DNA from 2 places in the Yoonia rhodophyticola genome. Region 1 is predicted to be linked to the other one. Evidence: riboswitches for the same ligand, from Rfam matches in the RefSeq annotation. Region 1 holds a riboswitch; the other holds the start of a gene.
What was found. Region 1 has a riboswitch for thiamine pyrophosphate ahead of thiB (thiamine ABC transporter substrate binding subunit). Riboswitches for the same ligand answer to the same signal wherever they lie in the genome.

Region 1 (7,944 bases):
ACCCCATCCCATATTGTGCCTGAATGGTATTTCCTGCCGTTCTACGCTATCCTGCGCGCCTTCGACCAAGAGGTTTGGCTGGTTATCTTCGTTAACTGGGTCAGCTTCGGGATCATCGACGCCAAGTTCTTTGGGGTGATCGCGATGTTTGGTGCGATTGTTGTCATGGCACTGGCCCCGTGGCTGGATACATCAACAGTCCGCTCTGGCCGGTATCGCCCGATGTTCAAGTGGTGGTTCTGGCTGCTGGTTGTCGACTTCATCATTCTGATGTGGGTTGGCGCGCGCCCGGCCGAGGGGATTTATCCTTATATCGCCTTGCTTGGGTCGACCTACTGGTTTGCCTACTTCCTCGTGATCCTGCCGCTTTTGGGTGTGATCGAGAAGCCGACAACACCGCCAGCGACGATCGAAGATGATTTCAATGCGCACTATGCGCCGGATGATGCAGGGTCTTCGACCCTTGTGAAACCGGCCGAGTGAGAAAGGACAAAGACAAGATGTTCCGCAAACTCACCATGACTGCTGCAACGGCCCTTGCCCTGACAACAGGGCAGGCCATGGCAGCCGAAGTTGAAACACATATCGAGGATTACGCCTTCTCGTTCGAAGGGCCATTTGGCAGCTTTGACCAGATGCAGCTGCAGCGCGGCCTGCAAGTCTATACCGAGATCTGTTCGGCCTGCCACGGGCTGGAACTGATCGCGTTCCGCACCCTGCATGATGAGGGTGGGCCCGGCCTGCCGGAAGATCAGGTGCGCGCCTATGCCGAATTCTACGAGGTATTCGACGAAACCCTGTTTGACGGCGAGGGCGATTTCCGCCCCGCGACCCCGGCTGATCATTTTCCAGCCTCGTCCTTGTCCAATGCGCCCGACCTTAGCCTGATGGCCAAGGCCCGCGCTGGTTTCCACGGGCCCTACGGCACCGGGATTAACCAGTTCGTCAAAGGCATGGGTGGGGCCGAGTATATCGCGTCGCTGCTGACCGGATACGCGGATGAACCCGAATGCGCCCTGGAAGGGGAACCGATGGATGGCTACTACAATGTCGCCTTTGCGGCAGGTGGTTTCCACGAGAACTGCAAGGACGAGAACGGCAAGCACAAGGTGCCGGGCAGCTGGATTTCGATGGCACCGCCGCTCTATGGTGATGACGTCGAATATGCAGATGGGCACTCGACAGATCTGGAACATGTGGCCGAAGACGTCTCTGCGTTCCTGATGTGGACGGCCGAACCCAAGCTGGTTGCGCGCAAGCAGGCCGGGCTGACGGGTGTGATCTTCCTGACCGTGCTGTCGGTTCTGCTGTATCTGACCAACAAACGGTTGTGGGCGCCACATAAGAAAAAGCACTGACAGACAACGTCATGTCGAAAATCACAAAGGCTCGCCAGATTGGCGGGCCTTTTTGACGTCGTAGGATGGGTTTTAACCCATCTTGCCCAGATAGGCGGCCAGGGCTGGCGGGGGCGCGGCGAAGAGAGGTCCAGTTGCGGTCGGCGCGGCAGCCGCGCCATCTGCAAGCAACACTGTTTCATCGGCGATACGCAGCGCATCTGCGGGGTCATGGGTGACCATGATCACGCGGCGCTCCTGGCTGACCAGTATGGTCTGCACAAGATCCAGCATTTCATCCTTCAAACCCGGGCCCAGTGCCGCAAATGGCTCGTCCAGCAACACGACGGGTCGATCTGCCAACAGGACACGGGCCAATGCCGCGCGGCTTTGCTGCCCCCCGGACAATTCAGCCGGCCGTCGGTCGGCCAAGCCGTGCAAACCGACCTGGGACAGCACGTCGTCGATCCGGGCAAGTTCGGGGGCCGACAGGCGCAGGCGGGGGCGCACGGCCAGCCCCACATTCTGAGCAACGGTCAGATGTGGAAACAGGTTGTTATCCTGAAACAGAATGCTGATCGGGCGATCACCGGGGGGCAGATGTGTCAGGTCCTTGTCATCCAGCAGGACACGACCGGATGCCGGTACCAAAAATCCCGCAATTGCATTCAGCAAGGTTGACTTGCCGGCGCCAGATGGGCCGATCAGGGCGGTCAATGCGCGTCCGGCAAATGTCAGATCAGCCGTCAGACTGAAGGCATCTTGGCGCAAAACAAGATTTTCACACTGCAGCATGTCGGCGCCCCACCCAATCAAAGACAGCAAACACGGTAAAGCTCAGACCCAGCAGCAGCAACGCGGCCGAGGCCGCCGCCTCCATCCGGTATGCGCCCATCAGACGATACATCGCAAGCGGCAGTGTCTCCTGCGCGTCACCTGCAAAGAGGGCGATGACACCCAGATCCCCCATCGACAACGCGGCGGCCAAACCGGCGCCAAAACCCAATGGTTGCGCGATGCGGGGCAGGACCACCAAACGCAGCCATGCCAATGGCCCGAAACCCAGCGTGGCACCAAGCCGGGAAAAATTGGTATGCACCTCTTCAATCGCAGGCGCGATGGACCGTAGGACAAAGGGCAGGGCAAGGGTCGCATTGACCAGTGCCGTGACGACAAGGGCCAGTCTGGCAGGGTTCACGAAAGGAAAAACCACCAGAAACGCGCCTGTGCCGATAACCAGACCAGAGGCGGCAAGCGGCAGAAAGCCTATGGCCGTAACCCACCCGCTGCGCCAAAGGCCCAGTGAAACGGCCATGACGATGCATAAAAGGGCCGATGTCAGCGCCACGCTGACCGAACGGATCGCGGCCTGCCAAATGCCGGGCGGCAGGTCCGCGATGCCCGGTAGTCCGCGCAATATGATCATGACAAGTGGCAGCAACAGAAACGCAGCCGCCGCTGCGATAGCAAGCCCATCCCGGACGGGCGACCCCTTGTCCCATCGTTGGATGGTCCGATCCAGACCACCGCTTAACATCGCCTGCGCGCTGAATTTCCAGGCAATCAGGGCACCGGTTGCGCAGAGGCCGAATTGAACACCGGCCAAAAGGGCGGCCCGACCCAAATCAAAGTCAAAACGCAGTGCCTGGTAAATGGCCAACTCGACTGTTGTTGCCCGCGGGCCACCGCCCAGGGTCAGGGCCACGGCAAAACTTGTCAGACAGATCAGAAAAATGACCAGAAACACACCCGGTCCGATGGCGCGCAGCATCGGCCATTCCAGAAACCTGCCCACGGGGGCGTTCAGCGTGGCGGCAAGCCGGTAACGCTCTGCCGGGATGGCCAACCATCCTTGCAGCAACAACCGGGTGGCCAGCGGCAGGTTGAAAAAGACATGCGCCAGAACGACGCCGTGAAAGCCGTAAATCGAAAAGGGGGGCAGCCCCAGCCAGGCAAGCCCCGCATTCAGCACGCCACCCCGTCCGAAGATCGCCAGCAAACCCAATACGGCGACAATAACCGGAAGCAGAAATGGCGCCCCCAGCAGGGTCACCAGCAGGTCCCGCCCGGCAAAGCGGCGGCGCGCGAGCGCGCGCGCGACGGGGACCGCCAGTAGCGTGCTAAGCGCCGCGGATACCAACGCCTGCAAGACCGTGAAACGGATCGCGGCCCAATCCGCCGTTGACAGGCCGCTATCCCACTCTGCGCGGAGTGCTACAGCGGCCAATGTCCCCAGCGTCAGGGCGACAACCACGAGCCCGGCGAGGATGCCGGGCCAGCGTGGCGCTATTGCGAGAGCGCGGTGCGCCATTCATCCAGCGCTGTATCGCGGGCCGCGGCGGCTTCGTCGGCGGTCATCAACAGCGATTTTTCCGGTGTGATGAGTGTCTCGAAACCTTCGGGCAGGCCGGCCTCGGGCGTGGCTGCCGGATACATCCAGTTTGTGGTTGGGATCACGCTCTGGAATGTGTCGGATACCATGAAGGCCAGAAACGCATCCGCCAGGGCGGGCTGATCGGTGCCGGCTACTTTGCCGGCCACTTCGACCTGCATGTAGTGGCCTTCATCAAAGGCCCATGCGACCTTGCTTGCGTCCTCTTCGGCAATCAGGTGGTAGGCGGGCGAAGTGGTGTAGGACAGCACCGCATCCGCCTCGCCATCAAGAAACAGCCCATAGGCTTCGGACCAGCCCGGTGTCACGGTCACGATATTGTCGGCCAGATCGGCCCAGATGGACGGGGCTTCGTCGCCATAGGCCGCCTTGACCCACATCAGCAGGCCCAGCCCGGGGGTGGATGATCGTGGGTCCTGAATCACGATCTTGGCGTCGCTGGCTGCAAGTTCGGGCATATTCGCGGGCGCGGCGGCACCTGCGTTGCCGACAAACGCAAAGTATCCCCAGTCAAATGGCAGAAAATCCGGATCTTCCCAGCCAATGGGCAGGTCCAGGTCAGCAGTGACCCCATGTGGCGCAAACAGCCCGGTTTCGCGGGCCGCGGCCGTTAGGTTTGTGTCCAATCCCAGGACGATGTCAGCCTCTGTGCGGGGGCCTTCCAGCTGCAAGCGCGCCAGAAGCGCGGCGCCGTCGCCCGCATTCACAAACTGCAGATCGCACGCGCAGGTTTCCTCAAACGCGGCTTCAACGGCCGGACCGGGCCCCCATTCCGTGGTGAAACTGTCATATGTGTAGACTTGCAGCACCGGGGTCTCGGCCAATGCGCCTGTGGCACAAAGGGCAAGTCCCGCAGCAGCTGGCAGATAGGTGGCTTTGGTCATCTTATCCTCCAAATGCGACGAGCGGATTGGGGGGTAAGCGAAAATGGCTGACCTTCCCTCCGCCGGTCTTAACCGGTTCAGGTTCAACGGGTCCGCTTTTCAAAGCATCTCAGCCATTTCTGGCCCCCCGAGGTACTGCAACAGCTATGAGAAAAGTGCCTGGATCACAAGATAGAACTGGCATTTCCAGCGCGGATGATGTAACAAGTATTTACATCCAAAAATCATCAGAAAGGAGGCGCCCTTGGGAGAACGCCAGTAATTATCTTATGTCTTGAGCTGCTTTTTGTGTGGCTCGTCTATTTCGTCTTTGGCATGGTCACACGTTATGAAATCCCGATCTGGGCCACCGCATTGCTGGTGATCATCGTGGACCGGACTGTCACCTTCATCACAACATCTGCCGCTGATAAGCGATCGCGTTTACGGGAATAGCTTGGCTTTCGGCTGGGCGCTGGTTATCTGATCTTCCAGTCAGGAGCCGCGCCCATGTCGATCAACAGTTTTGGCCATCTTTTTCGCTTTACCACCTGGGGTGAAAGCCATGGCCCTGCGCTGGGCGCGACGGTTGACGGCTGCCCCCCCGGTGTGCCGCTGGCGCCTGAAATGATCCAGCAATGGATGGATAAACGCAGGCCGGGTTTGAACAAGAACACAACCCAGCGAAACGAACCTGATGCGGTCGAAATCCTGTCCGGCGTGTTCGAGGGGCAGACCACCGGCACCCCCATCCAGTTGATGATCCGCAATACCGATCAGCGGTCAAAGGATTATGGGGATATCGCCAACACATTCCGCCCCGGCCATGCGGATATTACCTATCATCAGAAATACGGTTTGCGCGATTATCGCGGTGGTGGTCGGTCCTCGGCCCGCGAAACGGCTGCGCGTGTCGCAGCGGGTGGTGTGGCCCGTGAGGCGATCAAGACAATCGCGCCGAATGTTCAGATTATCGGCTATATGACCCAGATGGGAACCAAGCAGATCGACCGGACCAAGATGGATTGGTCGCAGATCGACAAGAACGATTTCTTTTGTCCTGATGCAGACGCAGCCGCGGAATGGAACGACTATCTGGGCTGGCTGCGCAAGGATGACCACAACTCGGTCGGGGCGATTATCGAGGTCGTGGCCCGCGGTGTTCCTGCAGGGATCGGCGCGCCGATCTATGCCAAGCTTGATACCGATCTGGCCGCTGCGATGATGTCGATCAACGCGGTGAAAGGCGTGGAGATTGGCGAAGGGATGGCTGCCGCGGCGCTGACCGGGCGCGACAATGCCGATGAAATTTTCATGGGGCAGGGCGGCCCAGAATACAGTTCCAATCATGCCGGTGGCATTTTGGGCGGGATCAGTACCGGTCAGGACGTTGTTGTGCGCTTTGCGGTCAAGCCCACTTCATCCATCCTCAGCCCTCGCAAATCCATCCGGATGGATGGCAGCCCGACAGAGGTGATCACCAAGGGTCGCCATGATCCTTGTGTAGGTATCCGGGCGGTGCCGGTGGGCGAGGCGATGATGGCCTGCGTGATATTGGATCATCTTTTGCTGGACCGTGGTCAGACGGGTGGCGTGCGCGGCGGTATCGGCCCGGATTGATCCGTTCATCTTATGTCAATGGAAACAGGTTGTTGTCACTGATTGGGACCTGCTAGGGTTCGCGGACGATCAAGGGGGAATCATGCTGCCGCTTTTCCGCACCGTCATTTGTGCTTCACTTTGCCTTGGCCTGGCCAGTTGTGGCCTGCCGCGCGGTGCCGGGTTTCAATCCGAAGTATTGGCCGCATCTGCTGTAGGCCCGGCCGAGGATGGCGCCGAACCGGTCTATGATTTTGCGGTCTACGAGGTGACACGCGCAACGCTGCCGGCGTTGCAATCCTGGCCCGACCGCACGCAGAAATCCTATCCATGGGTGACGGATCGACAGGCAGCGACCTCGCTGATCATCGCACCGGGTGACAAGCTGCAGCTGACAATCTGGGACGCGGAAGAAAATTCCTTGCTGGCAGGCACCGGCCAGCGCGCAACACCACTTCAAGAGATCGAAGTTAGCGCTGCGGGTCGTATTTTTGTGCCATATATCGGCGATCTTCGCGTCACGGGCATGTCGCCTGAAACCGCCCGCGCCCGGATCGAAGAGCAATTGACCCAAACAATCCCGTCCGCGCAGGTGCAGCTGGTTGTAGCCCCTGGTCGCGTGAACACGGCGAATGTGGTGACAGGGGTGGCCGCGCCCGGGATTTATCCGCTGGAATATCGCAACACCAAGCTGCTTGATCTGCTGTCGGCTGCGGGGGGGATCCCGCCAGACCTGGTCAATCCGCAGATCCGCCTGGCCCGGGGTGATCAGCTCTATGGCATCGCTTATGAGCGGCTGCTCAAGACCCCATCTTTGGATACGACTGTGCGTGGCGGTGACCGGATCATTGTCGAACCCGAAGACCGGTATTTCCTGTCTCTTGGCGCTGCCGGGACGCAGGCACAGCACACATTCCCCCAAAACAGCATTTCGGCGCTTGATGCCCTGTCGATCATTGGCGGAGTAAATCCGGGGCGCGCAAATCCGGAGGGTATTCTGATCCTGCGGCAATACCGCGCCGCCGATCTACGCAGTGACGGCAGTGGCCCACCCCGGGACCGCGTGGTTTTTGTGCTGGATCTGACGTCTGCGGACGGCCTTTTTTCTGCAGGCCAGTTCGAGATTCAGGCAAATGATCTTGTCTACGCCACCGAAAGCGCGCTGGGCCCAGCATTGACACTGTTCAATGTGGGAACCTCTCTCGCGAGCCTGTCCAACTAGTGCTTATCGGCCCAACGGGCCGCGCAATGCCACGCAGTCGCCAATTGAATACGACATCAGGCAGCCGAGACTGCAAACCCGTATTGGGCCAGTTGGTCGACACACAGTCCGGCATTGCGACAAGGCACAGTTCCAACGACCATCTGATCGTGCCAGAAGGGGTTTTATTACTCTTGGCGTCGTATAAATTCAGGGGCGAGAGCTTATCTCGAAGTTATTCAAGAGGCCGTCAGCGGCGATGCGTAGATTAAACAGTGGTACGATTGGTATTGATCATGGGGATGTGGGGCTATTCTCGGATTTCGAACATGACGGCGAGATGTGGCGGGGGACTGGGCCACGGCAGGCAAGCGAGGCTGTTCAATTCTCGCAACCATTCCTAAGCCCGCCTCATGTGCAGGTTTCGATCTCCATGTGGGACATTTCGAACAACACGAATATCCGGGCCGATGTGCAGGCCGAAAGTGTTACGACCAATGGTTTCGATATCGTGTTCCGGACCTGGGCAGATACGCAGGTCGCGCGCATACG
Region 2 (7,944 bases), 1.7 Mb from region 1:
GCGGTCTCTTCAAGGGCCGCGCGGTCATCACCAACGCGGATTGTGACCGTGCCCCCGTTGTCATCAGTCGCATAGGTCCTGGTGACGATACCTTCCTCATTGGGGACCAGCGCTTGCGGGACGAGTTTCACCTCTTTCCCGCCCTTTGTCATGTTGCGCACGCGTATTTTGGTGGTGCCATCTTCGGGAAGCTTGATCATTGTCCGGCCAGATGGGTCCCCCGCAGGTTTGACGCCCGCAGTCTCCCACGAGCCGTCTTCGTTCTGAAACTCCACCCGGACCTCATCGGGGGTATTGAAATCCACCTCCATAAACTGGTCGGATCCCTCGGACAGGTCCATATTCTGCAGATCTGCGGTCAGCAAATTCTCGGGCAGGTCCGTCGTGTCATTGCCCGGCAGGACGATCGGGCGCAGTACATTCAGCCCAGTTTCAAGGCGCTCCTTCTCATCGGAGGGGTCATCCTTGAGGTTCAGGCCCAGTAACTTGGCGCGGTCATCTGCGGATAATGGGGTGCCGGCATCTTCATTGTCAGGCTGGGCGCTGCTGCGCGCATTTGCCGTCACGGTCTGCCCGCCCAGCCGCACCTTGGCCTTGTCGTTCTTGCGCGGGGTGAAGTCCGCTTGGGTCAGCTTGCCCCCCCGGACCACCTTGGCAACCCGCGCACCCACATCACCCGGTGCCAGTTCCAGCCCGCGCTGGCTGACCTGCGCCCCAAGCCACTCGCCCATCTCCTCGCGGATCGCCGCGCCTTGCCGGGCCGGGGACAGCCCCTGGCGCACCATGATCACGTTCTTGCCGGGCACATAAGCCGCATCCACACCGGGCGGCAGCGCATTGCGCGGCGCCGTGCCCTTGCGGATCTCCGCGCGCGAGGCGGTCGGCACCGAAATAATCCGGGGCCGCGGCCCGCCTTTGCGCAGCGTCTGGCTTAATATGTCATCAAACAACAGCTGTTCTTCGAGCGTCAATTCCTCGATCTGCTTGCCGAACAGGGCTTCGGCCAGCGCCTGATCGCCATCGGGCTGTTCGCCGAAATCCTGCATCTGCTGGCGGGCATCATTCCCCCGGTCGCCAAGATTTGCGGAATCCTGAGACCCTGACCGCGACTGGACTTTCCGGGTGCCTTGGGTTGTCTCATCAGCACCATCACGGCGCCCGGCCTGCGCGGTCTCACGCCGCTTACGCGCCGCCTGATCCCGCACCACCGCACCACGACGGCTGAGCGGGCGCGCACCACCTGTGACAACAGACTGACCAGCACCGGGGCCTTTGTTGATACCATCAAGCATAATAGATCTCCTTAAAACACCGGAGGGATTGCCGGCCGTGCATCAGTCCTAGCAATTTCAAGACATTTCTCTGATAAGAACACCACACGCGAAATTTGCGGACCACCACCTAGAAAAACAAGTAAGCCCCAGGAAACCAAGTGAAGGAACCGTGCAAGCGCGCTGTTCGCTGGGTTCGCCAGCAGCAGTAAAAAAGGCGCCGGCATGCAATTACCTCCTCTGAGCGTTCTTCCCCGCGATCAACCGCCCCAAGGATGCCCGCGATCGACAATAGACATTGACGCTGACCCGAAAGACCCGCTTGCACCACTGATATTTGCCGGGCCGATGCAAGCGGTGACTGTGTCCTGATCGGGGCAGCGGCGCGGCGTGGCAGTGAGCGATAGCGAAGGAATATGTGTTTGACACAATGCGGGTGGCTTGTTAGCTGCGCCATGAACCGTTGGGGTGCCTTGTTGAAGGCTGAGAGGCGCAATCGCGCTAACCCATCGAACCTGATCCGGGCAATTCCGGCGTAGGGAACGGTCTTTGCGTTAGCAGGCAGTTTTCATGCGCGGTGCCCAACCTAAAGGGGCACCAGAATGGCGCAGATCGCGTTGACGATTGCAGGATCTGACAGCGGCGGCGGGGCAGGTATTCAGGCCGACCTCAAAGCGATGTCGGCGCTTGGGGTCTATGGCGCGTCAGTCATCACAGCCGTGACGGCCCAGAATACGCAGGCCGTGACCGCCGTACACGGCATTCCGCTGGACGTGATCAGCGCGCAGATTGAGGCGGTTCTTGGCGATCTGGACGTCAAAGCGATCAAGATCGGTATGCTGGCAACACCCGATATCATTCACTGCGTCGCCGCAGCACTTGAGGGATATTCAGGCCCGATTGTGCTTGATCCCGTGATGGTCGCGAAATCCGGTGACGCGCTCTTGGCCGACAACGCTGTCGCGACACTCCGGGATGTTTTGATCCCGCGTGCGACAGTGCTGACGCCCAATCTGCCTGAGGCGGCCCGTTTGCTTGGGTTATCTGATGCGCAGGACCGCACGCAGATGACGGCGCAAGGATACGCGCTCTGCGACGTAGGTGCGCAGGCGGTCCTGATGAAGGGCGGACATGCGACGGGGGATATTTGCCACGATATTCTGGTATCCGGCGAAGAGGTGCGTGCCGAACTTGCGGCCCCGCGTCGCAAGACAGGCAACACCCATGGGACCGGGTGCACATTGTCGTCCGCTATCGCGGCTGGGTTGGCCAAGGGGTTCACTTTGACAAAGGCAGTGCAAGAGGCGCACCGCTACTTGCAGGCCGCCATTTGTGCGGCGGATGAGCTGCATATCGGCAACGGCCATGGCCCCGTCCACCATTTCCATCCCTTCTGGCCGGCATGAGCATTTGGTCCGTCATAGGTGCCGGTGTCGCAGGACTAGCGGTTGCGACCGAACTCGTCTCGCGCGGGGCCAGGGTTGAGGTGTTTGACCCCGCTGGTCCGCCGGGGCCGCACGCCTGTTCCTGGTGGGCGGGCGGTATGCTTGCGCCATGGTGCGAGTTCGAGAACGCGGAAGAGCCCGTCTTGCGCCTCGGCCAAAAGGCAATCGGCTGGTGGGCTGATAAGACCGACATTCAAAGGAACGGTACACTGGTTGTTGCCGCCCGACGGGATTTGCCCGACTTGCGCCGTTTTGCACGCCGAACCGAAGGCTTTACCGCCGTCAGCACAATGATCGCAGAGCTTGAGCCTGATCTCCCTAACCTGTCTGAAGGCTTGTTCTTCGACGCCGAAGCCCATCTTGATCCGCGAAAGGCATTGCATTGCCTCCACGACAGGCTTGTTGAAAATGGGGTGGTATTTCATCACAAACCCGCGCCCGAAGGCCTGCCCAATGCGATTGATTGCAGGGGTTTACGCGCCCGTGACGTGCTGCCCGATCTGCGCGGTGTCAAGGGCGAGATGCTGATGATCCGCTGTCCAGATATCACCCTGAACCGCCCTGTGCGGCTCCTGCATCCGCGCATCCCTCTCTACATCGTGCCCCGCGGCGACGGGATCTACATGCTGGGGGCGACAATGATCGAGAGCGAGGATCGCAGCCGGATCACCGCCCGTTCCATGCTGGAACTGCTGAGCGCAGCCTATGCGCTAAACCCGGCCTTTGGTGAGGCCGAGGTGCTGGAAATTGGCGTGGATCTGCGGCCTGCCTTTCCGGACAACCTGCCGCGCATTCGCAGACGAGGGCGTACAATTTATGCCAACGGGCTCTACCGCCACGGGTATCTGCTTGCACCCGCGCTGGCACAGGGCGTGGCGGATTTGGCCCTCAACAATACACATTCGGAGTTGGTTGATGAAGATCGTACTTAACGGCGGGTCGCGTGACGTCGCTGCCACAACGCTTGCAGACCTTTTGGACGAATGCGGGTTTTCAGGCCGTGTTGCCACGGCGCTGAACGAAAACTTCGTGCCTGCCGCCTCTCGCGCAGATGCCGCATTGTCCGACGGGGACCGTATCGAGGTTGTCGCACCAATGCAGGGGGGATGAGCATGAAACAGTTTTACGGCATCGACCTGCCCAACCCCTTGATGCTGGGGACGGCGCAATATCCAAGCCCCGCGATTTTGGAACAGGCCTTTCGCGACAGCGGTGCAGGGGTGGCCACCGTGTCCTTGCGTCGCGAGGGGGCAGGCGGCGGCGGTCAGGCATTTTGGCAGATGGTTCAAAGCCTTGGCGTGCATATTCTACCAAACACCGCCGGCTGTCATACGGTGAAAGAGGCGGTCACCACCGCCCATATGGCGCGCGAGGTGTTTGATACGAAATGGATCAAACTGGAACTGATTGGTCATACTGACAGCCTGCAGCCGGATGTGTTTGGGCTGGTTGAGGCCGCACGCATCCTAACGGATGAGGGCTTTGAGGTGTTTCCCTACACGACCGAGGATATGATCGTCGCGGACCGTTTGCTTGACGCAGGCTGTCGGGTGCTGATGCCTTGGGGCGCGCCCATCGGGTCGGGCCGCGGCCTGAACAACGCATACGCCCTTCGCGCCATGCGGGCCGCGTTCCCCGATGTGCCCTTGGTCATTGACGCAGGCATTGGCCTGCCCAGCCACGCCGCCCATGCGATGGAACTTGGATTTGACGCGGTTCTTCTGAACAGCGCCGTCGCCCGTGCGGGCGATCCGGTGGCAATGGCCCGTGCCATGATGCGGGCGGTGGAGGCGGGGCAATTGGCCTGTGCGGCGGACCCGATTGAGGCGCGCGACATGGCCGAAGCCTCGACCCCCGTCATCGGAAAGGCATTCCTGTCATGACGCTTGACCGGTTTTACCCAATTTTCGACAATTCCGACTGGCTTGCCCGGATGCTGCCCCTGGGTGTGAAACTGGTGCAGTTGCGCATCAAGGATCAACCGGATGAGACCGTGCGGCGCGAAATCGCCATCTCGCGCGATCTGTGCCAGCAGCATGGCGCTGTTTTGGTGGTGAATGACTATTGGCAGGCGGCAATCGACCTTGGCAGCAACTGGATTCATCTGGGGCAGGAGGATCTGGATGACGCCGATCTACCGGCAATCCGCAAGGCTGGCGTGAAGTTCGGTGTATCCACCCACGACGATGACGAGCTTGAGCGTGTGTTGGCCATGACCCCGGACTACATTGCCCTTGGACCGGTCTATCCGACGATCCTGAAGAAGATGAAATGGCACCAGCAAGGCTTGCCCAGGGTCACCGAATGGAAAACCCGCATCGGCAGCACGCCACTTGTGGGCATTGGTGGGATGTCAATAGAGCGCGCCGCAGCCGTGTTTGATGCAGGCGCCGACATCGTCTCGGCCGTCACGGATATTACCCTGAACAAAGATCCCGAAGCCCGCATGCGCGCATGGATCAAGGCCACGCGATGAGCCGATACGCCCGCCAAATCATCCTGCCCGAGATGGGCGAGGCTGGCCAGCGTCGCTTGGGCAAGGCGCGTATCTTGGTCGTGGGCGCGGGCGGGCTGGCGGCGCCGGCGCTGCCGCTTTTGGCCGGGGCGGGCGTTGGGCACATCACATTGATTGATGGCGATACGGTCGCGTTATCAAACCTGCATCGGCAGACATTGTTTACCGAAGCTGATTGCGGGCAGGACAAAGCGAAGATTGCGGCAACGCGCTGTCGTGACATCAATACCGAGATCGTCGTTGACGCATTGACACACACGCTGACCCCGGCAAACGCTGCCCTGCTTGTGGCGCAGGCCGATCTAGTTCTGGATTGCGCCGACAGCTATGCCGTGAGCTATCTATTAAGCGACCTCTGTCTGGCCCAAGGCAAGCCGCTTATCAGCGCCTCTGTCCTTGGCTTTGGCGGCTATGTGGGCGGGTTTTGCGGCGGTGCGCCATCACTACGCGCCGTGTTCCCGGATGCACCTGAAAGCGGTGCAAGCTGTGCCACGGCGGGCGTTCTTGGACCCGTTGCCGGCATCATCGGCGCAATGCAGGCGCAAATGGCGCTGAATGTGTTGCTGGGGCAGGGGCCCTCGCCACTTGGACAGATGGTCCGACTGAACGCGCGCACGCTCACAACGTCGGGCTTCCGCTTCGACACAGCCGCAGAGCCTGCCAGTTGTTTTCCATTTGTCGCCGCATCGCAGCTGAACGCAGACGATCTGATTATCGAGCTGCGCGGCAGGGACGAGGCCCCGAAACCCATCCACCATGCGGCCCAACGCATTTCTATCTCGGAAATACCCGGCATGCAGGCACCGCGCGTCGCGCTGTGCTGCGCCACTGGTTTACGGGCCTGGCGCGCCGCCGAAGCGCTTCATCAAAACTGGCCGGGCGAGATCGTTCTGGTTGCAGCCTCAGCCTCTTAAATCAACAGGGACAAATCATATGAAACACCTCGTGACTGCCGTTGCATTTTTGGCCGCATCGCCCGCCTTTGCGCAAGACAAGATGACCTTGCTGCTAGATTGGTTCGTCAACCCCGATCACGGCCCCATTATCATCGCAGAGGAAAACGGCTATTTCGCCGAAATGGGTCTTGAGGTTGCGGTGATCCCGCCCGCTGATCCATCCGCACCGCCCCGGCTTGTGGCCGCGGGGCAGGCCGATCTGGCCGTGTCCTATCAACCGCAGCTGCACCTGCAAATCCACGAAGGCCTGCCCCTGAAACGTGTTGGCACATTGGTGGCCACCCCGCTGAACTGCCTGCTGGTACTCGCCGAAGGCCCGATCAAGACACCCGCCGATCTGAAAGGCAAAAAGGTCGGGTTCTCGGTCGCCGGTGTCGAAGAGGCCGTGCTGGGTGCTGTGCTGGGCAAATACGGGGTCACAACCGACGATATCGAGATGGTCAATGTGAACTTTTCGCTCTCGCCTTCGCTGATGTCGGGGCAAGTGGATGCAGTGATCGGCGCGTTCCGCAACTTTGAACTGAACCAGATGCAGATCGAAGGCGTCGAGGGCCGTTGTTTCTATATCGAAGAAGAGGGCGTGCCCTCGTATGACGAGTTGATTTATGTCGCCAACCCCGATCGCATGGATGCCGATATGATCGCGCGCTTCCTTGAGGCGACCGAAAAGGCAACGCAGTATATCGTCAACAACCCTGAAGAAAGCTGGGAGATTTTTGCCGCTACTTCGCCCGAGTTGCAGGACGAGCTGAACGCAAAAGCATGGGTGGACACGCTGCCGCGCTTTGCCTTGCGTCCGGCCGGGTTTGATGCAGGTCGCTACGCGCGGTTTGAAGCTTTTCTGAAAGACAGCGGCATGATCGACAGCCTTAATCCGGTGGACGCGATCACCATTGATGTCACCGCACGATGAGCGGTTATGGGACAGCCTTTGACCTGATGCGCGATCAGGCGGGTGACGCTTGGCGGGATTATACCCGCCATCCCTTTGTCGAAGGGCTGAAGGATGGAACACTGCCGCAGGATGCGTTCCTTCACTATCTGCGGCAGGATTATGTGTTTCTGACCCATTTCTCGCGCGCTTGGGCGCTGGCCGTGGTGAAGTCAGAAACCCATGCCGAGATGCTTGCGGCCGTGGGCACGGTCAACGCATTGGTCGCCCGGGAAATGCCGTTGCATATCGGCATATGTGAGGCTGCCGGCATCTCGCAAGACGCGCTTTTTGCCACGAAAGAACGGGCCGAAAACCTCGCCTATACCCGCTTCGTCCTTGAGGCGGGCTATAGTGGGGACCTGGCTGATCTGCTGGCCGCACTTGCCCCATGCGTGATGGGCTATGGCGAGATCGGGCGCCGATTGGGGACCGAAAAAACCTCTGATACCTATGCGGACTGGATCGGGACCTATGCGGGTGCGGATTATCAGGGTGCCTGCAAAGCGGCGGGCGATATGCTGGACGCGGCCTTACGCCGCCGTCTGGGCCCTGATTTTCAGACATCCCCAAGATGGACACGGCTCTGCCAGACCTTCCGCACGGCGACCGAGCTTGAAATCAACTTCTGGCAAATGGGTCTGACACCGTGATCCAAGCCCCCGGCATCACCCTGCAAGGCGGCGCATCCATAAACGGGGGGCGTCTTTTTGCACCTTTGCGTCTGGCTTTGCGGGCCGGAGAATGGACATGCCTTTTGGGCGGTTCTGGGGTCGGTAAATCCACCCTTTTGCGCCTGATATCGGGGCTGACAACCCAGGCGGAT

Region 2: it holds a riboswitch for thiamine pyrophosphate, as region 1 does, so the genes downstream of both, thiD (bifunctional hydroxymethylpyrimidine kinase/phosphomethylpyrimidine kinase) here and thiB (thiamine ABC transporter substrate binding subunit) in region 1, are expected to answer to the same signal.

The regions. Positions count from the first base shown of each region.
Region 1 covers NZ_CP151767.2:2,923,302-2,931,245, forward strand. The annotation lists gene AABB31_RS15855 (cytochrome b N-terminal domain-containing protein) at 1-483, shown strand, start outside; gene AABB31_RS15860 (cytochrome c1) at 501-1,358, shown strand; gene AABB31_RS15865 (ATP-binding cassette domain-containing protein) at 1,431-2,132, opposite strand; gene AABB31_RS15870 (thiamine/thiamine pyrophosphate ABC transporter permease ThiP) at 2,119-3,648, opposite strand; gene thiB (thiamine ABC transporter substrate binding subunit) at 3,624-4,613, opposite strand; TPP riboswitch at 4,651-4,753, opposite strand; gene aroC (chorismate synthase) at 5,103-6,212, shown strand; gene AABB31_RS15885 (polysaccharide biosynthesis/export family protein) at 6,295-7,413, shown strand; gene AABB31_RS15890 (H-type lectin domain-containing protein) at 7,652-7,944, shown strand, end outside.
Region 2 covers NZ_CP151767.2:508,539-516,482, reverse strand. The annotation lists gene AABB31_RS04045 (hypothetical protein) at 1-1,292, opposite strand, end outside; TPP riboswitch at 1,726-1,830, shown strand; gene thiD (bifunctional hydroxymethylpyrimidine kinase/phosphomethylpyrimidine kinase) at 1,874-2,677, shown strand; gene AABB31_RS04035 (FAD-dependent oxidoreductase) at 2,674-3,648, shown strand; gene thiS (sulfur carrier protein ThiS) at 3,632-3,826, shown strand; gene AABB31_RS04025 (thiazole synthase) at 3,829-4,599, shown strand; gene AABB31_RS04020 (thiamine phosphate synthase) at 4,596-5,192, shown strand; gene AABB31_RS04015 (HesA/MoeB/ThiF family protein) at 5,189-6,145, shown strand; gene AABB31_RS04010 (ABC transporter substrate-binding protein) at 6,165-7,100, shown strand; gene tenA (thiaminase II) at 7,097-7,771, shown strand; gene AABB31_RS04000 (ABC transporter ATP-binding protein) at 7,768-7,944, shown strand, end outside.